One region of the Bradyrhizobium australafricanum genome, then DNA from elsewhere that is predicted to be linked to it. Evidence: riboswitches for the same ligand, from Rfam matches in the RefSeq annotation. Region 1 holds a riboswitch; the other holds the start of a gene.
What was found. Region 1 has a riboswitch for glycine ahead of gcvT (glycine cleavage system aminomethyltransferase GcvT). Riboswitches for the same ligand answer to the same signal wherever they lie in the genome.

Region 1 (3,408 bases):
CTTCATTCTCTCAGGCGGTGTGCGCGGCGTAGGCGGCCTCGTCCATCAGGCCGCCGAGCTCGCCCTTGTCGGCAATCTTCAGCTTGAAGAACCAGGCCTTGCCGCCGGCGTCCGAATTGACCAGCGCGGGCTCGGCGGCGAGCGCGTCGTTGACCTCGACCACCTCGCCGCTGATCGGTGCGTAGACGTCGGAGGCGGCCTTGACGGATTCGACCACGGCGGCGGCTTCGGCCTTCTTCAGGCTGCGACCGACCTTGGGCAGTTCGACGAACACGACGTCGCCGAGCTGCGACTGCGCATAGTCGGTGATCCCGATCGTGGCGACGTCACCCTCGATGCGGAGCCATTCGTGGTCGGACGTGTACAGCGTCGTCATGGGGATCGATCCTTTGGCGTTTAGCGTTTGTAGGTATTGGGGACGAAGGGCGTAGCGGCGACTTTCAGCGGCAGCCGCTGGCCGCGCACTTCGGCGAAAACGATGGTGCCGACGGCGGAAAGGGCGGTAGGCAGATAGCCCATCGCGACCGGCGCATTAAGGCTCGGGCCGAAGCCGCCCGAGGTCACCTTGCCGATCTGCTCGGTCGAGCTGGCATCGGCGAACAGTGCGGCGCCTTCGCGCACCGGTGCGCGGCCGTCGGGCTTCAGGCCGACCCGCCGGCGCGCGGCGCCATCGGTGAATTGCGCGAGAATCTTGTCGGCGCCGGGGAAGCCGCCGGCGCGGGCGCCGCCGCTGCGGCGAACCTTCTGCACCGACCATTCCAGCGCGCTTTCGACCGGCGTCGTCGTGGTGTCGATGTCATGGCCATAAAGGCACAGCCCGGCTTCGAGCCGCAGGCTGTCGCGCGCGCCGAGTCCGATCGGCAGCACGTCGGGATTGTCGAGCAGCGCGGTGACCAGGGCTTCCACCTTGTCTGCGGGCACGGAAATCTCAAAGCCGTCCTCGCCGGTATAGCCGGAGCGCGAGACGAAGCAGTCGACGTCGCCGACGCGGCGCGGACCGGCGTCCATGAATTTCATCGAGCTGACGTCTGCGCAAAATTTCGCCAGCGCCGATTCGGCTTTCGGGCCCTGCAGCGCGATCAGCGCGCGGTCGGCCAGCGAGACGATCTCGCAGGCGTCGGAGAGATTCGCACGCAGATGCGCCTCGTCCTCGGCCTTGCAGGCGGCGTTGACCACGAGGAACAGGTGATCGCCGAAATTCGCCACCATCAGGTCGTCGAGCAGGCCGCCGTCATTGTTGGTGAATTGGGCGTAGCGCTGCCGTCCCGGCGCGATGCCGACGATGTCTTGCGGCACCAGTTTTTCCAGCGCGCGCGCGGCATCCGCGACCTTGCCGGATTTGGCCTTCAGCACGAGCTGGCCCATGTGCGACACATCGAACAGGCCGGCTTCCTTGCGGGTGTGCAGGTGCTCCTTCAGCACGCCGGCCGCGTATTGCACCGGCATGTCGTAGCCGGCGAACGGCACCATCTTGGCGCCGCGCGCAAGGTGCAACGCGTGCAGCGGGGTCTGTTTCAGCGGGGAGGTTTCGCGCGCAAGCATCACAGGGCCCTCGCGGTTCCCGCCGGGGACCTATTTCCCCTTGAGAAACCTGCAGAAAGCCCCATCTGTCGCTGTGCCTGAGAGTATTATCCCGTCGGCGGACGCATCGGGGCGAACCCCAGCGTCTCTTTCCAGATGTCAGACGTCACGCGGTCCTTTTGCCTGAGAGTTTCCGGGGCGGTTGCTCCTTCGGCGCCGGCGGTAAGCCGGTCTCTCCCGACGTGACTAGGTATAGGTAGGTAGAAAACACGGCGCCACCAAGACTGTCAACGCAGCTGCAGCAACTATCCAATGGGCTTTGTGCTGCCGCGGCAAGCCCATGATCCGCCTGCACAGTTTCTGGACACCGCAGCTAGCAATGTCTAAAAGCGTTCGGCCGGAAAATGACGCCTTTTTGCGGCTGGCCGGCCCCTTTTCCGATTGGATGAACATGAGCAGCGTCAACGACATCAGGTCGACATTTCTGAACTTCTTCAAGGAGAACGGGCACGAGATCGTGGCCTCGTCGCCGCTGGTTCCGCGCAACGACCCGACCTTGATGTTCACCAATGCCGGCATGGTGCAGTTCAAGAACGTCTTCACCGGCGTCGAGAAGCGCGGCTATCAGCGTGCCACGACGTCGCAGAAGTGTGTGCGCGCCGGCGGCAAGCATAACGACCTCGACAATGTCGGCTACACCGCGCGCCATCTCACCTTCTTCGAGATGCTCGGCAACTTCTCGTTCGGCGATTACTTCAAGGAGCGCGCGGTCGAGCTCGCCTGGAATCTGATCACGAAGGATTTCGGGCTGAAGAAGGACAAGCTGCTGGTCACCGTCTACCACACCGACGACGAGGCGGCCGGCTACTGGAAGAAGATCGCGGGCTTCTCGGACGACCGCATCATCCGCATCCCGACCTCGGACAATTTCTGGGCGATGGGCGATACCGGTCCGTGCGGTCCGTGCTCCGAAATCTTCATCGACCGCGGCGAGCACATCTGGGGCGGACCTCCGGGCAGCCCGGAGGAGGATGGTGATCGCTTCCTCGAATTCTGGAACCTGGTGTTCATGCAGTACGAGCAGGTGACGAAGGAGGAGCGCGTAGCGCTGCCGCGTCCCTCGATCGACACCGGCATGGGGCTCGAGCGCATGGCCTGCATCCTGCAGGGCGTCGAGAGCGTGTTCGAGACCGATCTGTTCCGCAATCTGATCGATGCCGCCGCGTCTACCCTCGGGCACGGTCCGAACGAGCAGAACGTTGGGTCGTATCGGGTGATCGCGGACCATCTGCGCTCGTCGGCGTTCCTGATCACCGACGGCGTGCTGCCGTCGAACGAGGGCCGCGGTTATGTGCTGCGCCGGATCATGCGCCGCGCGATGCGCCATGCACAGCTCTTGGGCGCGAGCGAGCCGCTGATGCATCGCCTGGTCTGGGCGCTCGTCCGCGAGATGGGTCAGGCCTATCCGGATCTGGTCCGTGCGGAGAAGCTGATCGAGGAGACGCTGCGGCTGGAGGAGACGCGCTTCCGCAAGACGCTGGCGCGCGGCCTGTCGATCCTCGACGAGAAGAGCGCCGGCCTCAAGAAGGGCGACATGTTCGACGGCGACACCGCGTTCACGCTGTACGACACCTACGGCTTCCCGCTCGATCTGACGCAGGACGCGCTGAAGTCGCGCGGCATCAACGTCGACCAGGCGTCGTTCACCGACGCGATGGAGCGGCAGCGCGTGAAGGCGCGTGCCTCCTGGGCAGGTTCGGGCGAGGCGGCGAGCGAGGCGATCTGGTTCCCGCTGCGCGAGAAGCTCGGCGCGACCGAATTCCTCGGCTACGAAACCGAGAGCGCGGAAGGCGCGGTGACGGCGCTGATCAAGGACGGCGCCGAGGT
Region 2 (3,408 bases), on a different contig from region 1:
TCACGGGAATGGCGGCGAGGATGCGGCGAAGCAGATATCCGAGCAAATTTGATCCGTTGGGTTGTGGTCGATGAAGTCCCCAGCGGGACCGTTGCACACCAGACCGTAGCACAGATGGTAGCAGACTCACGGTAGAACTTGAGCAAGTCCCATGCCATCGGTGCTGCGGATTTTGCGGTGCAGCTAATCAGTCCTGTTGGCCGCGATTATTCCTCCGGTGAAGTTCGAAGCAGTCCACTGGAAGGTGGATTGATTTCAGCTTTGCGCGCGTTGGCAGGCACGTCGAGCCCGGCACCGAACGACGGCGCCATCGGCGGCGTATCGAGGTCGCGCCAATCGTCGATCGCCTGGGCCACCATCTGCGCCGTCGCCGCCGACAGCGTCCAGCCGAGATGACCGTGGCCCGTGTTGTAGAACACGCCCGGAATCCGTCCGGCGCGAACCACCGGCATCATGTTCGGCATCATCGGGCGCAAGCCCGCCCATGGCACGACTTTCGACGTATCGATCTCCGGGAAATGATGCCGCACCCAGTCCACCAGCGGTTGAATGCGATCGGCGCGAATGTCGCGGTTGAAGCCGTTGAACTCGGCAGTGCCGGCGACGCGGAAGCGGTCGGCGCCAAGCCGGCTGGTGACGATCTTCGCAGCTTCATCGAGCAGGCTGACGGTTGGGGCGGCATTCCGGCTTTGCGGCGCATCGAGCTGCACCGTGATCGAATAGCCCTTCACCGGATAGACATTGACGCGATCGTTGAGCAGGCTGGCGAAGTGGCGGCTCGCCACGCCGGCGCAAATCACGATCCCGTCCGCCTGCAGCTGCTGGCGTGTCGGGACCGCAGCATCATGTGAAGCAGCTTCGTTCCAGCCGATGCGGAAGCCGTCATCGCCGCGTGCGATGGTGTCGACGTCGGCTTCATGGACGAAGCTCGCGCCACGGCGGATGCAGGCGTCGGCAAGCCCACGCGTGAATTTGTGGATATCGCCGGTCGCGTCCGACGGCGTGAAGAAGCCGCCATAGCAGGTTGTCTGCAGCGCGGGTTCGATGACGCGGATTTCGTCCGGGGTCACCGGCCGGCGGTCGAGCCCGCCTTGCTGCAGCAGCGTGTTGACCTTGAGGCCGGCTTCGAAGCCGGCCCTGTCGTGATAGACGTGCAGGATGCCGCGGCGTTCGAGATCGAAGGCGATGTTCTCGCGCTCTGCGATCGAGAACAGATGCTTGCGCGCTTCGATGGCGAGCTTCGTGGTCTCGATGGTGTTGCCGCGATAGCGCGTGATGTGGCCTACGAACTCGCCGATCCAGGAATATTTGTGCCAGCTCGGCTTCGGGTTCATCAGCAGCGGCGCGTCGCTTCTCAGCATCCAGCGCAGCCCCTTGAGGATGGTCGCGGCGCTGTTCCACACCTCGGCATTGCTGGCGGAGAGTTGTCCGCCATTGGCGAACGAGGTTTCCATCGCGGCGTAGCGATGCCTGTCGAGGACAGTCACCTTGTAGCCGCGTTCAAGCAGGGCATAGGCCGTCGTTACGCCGGTGATGCCGGCGCCGATGATCGCGATGTGTGGCATGATAGTTGTCAGGCTCCCGTGGGTTAGAGTCGCCGAACCACCGGTGAAACCGGCATCGGCGCCCCATCTGTCACGGTACCTGAGAGCTTGATCCGCATCGGGCCGGGGCCTGAAGCGAACTATCCCCTTCGGTGGACGTCATGGCCCTCGATGTGCGGCCATGTTCGTCTCTCTCCAGATCGTCCTGACGATACAGTCCTTTTGCCTGAGAGTTTCCGGGGCGGTTGCTCCGTCGGCGCCGAAGGCAACAACACGATTGTTGTCGCTTCGATCTCTCCCGCATCGTCGCGTTGGACGGCCGGACCGTAGGCGAAGCCTCAAAAATGGACAAGGCTAAATTTCGATCCGGCAGTGCCAACGTGTTGTGCAGTGCAATCGATGTCAGTCCAGCGTCGCCAGCAGTGCCGCCATCAGGCGGCCGCGCTCGGCGAGGCTGTCGACCTCGATGTGCTCGTTGAGCGTATGTGCATCGGCGCCGCGAACGCCGAGGCCGTCGAGCGTGGGGATGCCCATCGCGCCGGTGAAGTTGCCGTCCGAGCCGCCGCCGGCGCTGCCGTGCGGCAGATCGAGACCCATCGCTGCCGCAAGGCCTTTTGCCTTTTCATACAGCGCCATGGTGCCCGCATCCGGCTCCCACACCGGGCGCGTAACGCCGCGCGTCACCTTGAAGGTCACGTCGTTGGTGGTGCCCGACAATGCCAGCATGCGCTCGACGCCACGGTCGAGATCGGCCTGGCGCTTGGCCATGCTGAGCGCTTCGCCGGTGCAGGTCGTCGCGACGCAATTGACCCACTGGCCGCCATGCACGATGCCGACCGAGAAGGTGCAGTCCTCGGTGGTCATGCCGTCGATGGCGATGATCTGCCGCGCCATCTCGCGGATCGCGGAGCGGCCGGAAGACAGCGTTGCGCCGGCGTGGCTGGGCTTGCCGGTGGCTTCCAGATTGAAGCGCGCGATCGCGTAGCGGCCGGTGACGACGCCGTTGTTCGGACGGCCGGGCTCCGGCACCAGCACATATTTGTTGCGCGCGGCTTCCGCCTCGATGATGTCGCGCGTCGACGGCGTGCCGACCTCTTCGTCGGGGGTGAACAGCACGGTGATCGGCAGCGGAGTCGTAAAGGAGGCGCGCGCCAATTGCCTGATCGCCTCGATCGACAAATAGTTGCCGCCCTTCATGTCGAAGATGCCCGGCCCGAAGCACTTGTTGCCTTCGCGCCGCCACTTCAGCTTCTCGATGGTGCCGACGGGGTGAACGGTGTCCAGATGGCCGGCGATCAGGATGCCGGGCTGGCCTTGTTTCGGATGGGGAAAACGGGCGCGGACGCAGCCCGCGAAGCCCTGGCGTCCGGCGATGCGCTCGATCGTCGCACCCATGATCGCCATCTCGCGGGCGGCGAGATCGAGCATGCGTTCGACCGCGGCGGCGTCCCAGGTCGGGCTTTCGCATTCCACCCAGCTGCGCAGGCCCTGCAGCATCGTTTCGGAATCAAAGGGGAGATTGGCGGGGTTCATCGTTGTTCTCTCTTGTTGTTCTGACGGCGCCGGCATCGCGCGCGCGTTACGAAAATCTCAGCCGACGATTTTGTAAAGCCAAAATCTGGCGCGCGGCCTCATTCGTTTGTGTACGTCCGATGCGACCTGAAACCGATTGACGCGCTTGGCGCTTGGTGCAAGTCTCGATTTCACAAGCCATACAGCATGTTAGTTCGCCTAAATAACGAACCGCATGCATAACGAATAAGCCGGCTTTGACCAGTTACACGTCAGGAGAGATTGCATGTTCCCTATCTCGCGTTGGAAGCGCCGCACGCTAGCGGCTGCGTTGACGGCGCTCGCGCTGTCG

Region 2: another riboswitch for glycine. It lies ahead of J6525_RS35895 (D-amino acid dehydrogenase); the one in region 1 lies ahead of gcvT (glycine cleavage system aminomethyltransferase GcvT).

What each region holds. Positions count from the first base shown of each region.
Region 1 covers NZ_JAGKJL010000039.1:67,023-70,430, reverse strand. The annotation lists gene gcvH (glycine cleavage system protein GcvH) at 11-376, opposite strand; gene gcvT (glycine cleavage system aminomethyltransferase GcvT) at 397-1,542, opposite strand; glycine riboswitch at 1,684-1,771, opposite strand; gene alaS (alanine--tRNA ligase) at 1,973-3,408, shown strand, end outside.
Region 2 covers NZ_JAGKJL010000058.1:33,316-36,723, reverse strand. The annotation lists gene J6525_RS35900 (ABC transporter permease) at 1-46, opposite strand, end outside; gene J6525_RS35895 (D-amino acid dehydrogenase) at 207-1,565, opposite strand; glycine riboswitch at 1,631-1,745, opposite strand; glycine riboswitch at 1,749-1,855, opposite strand; gene J6525_RS35890 (M20/M25/M40 family metallo-hydrolase) at 1,947-3,077, opposite strand; gene J6525_RS35885 (ABC transporter substrate-binding protein) at 3,343-3,408, shown strand, end outside.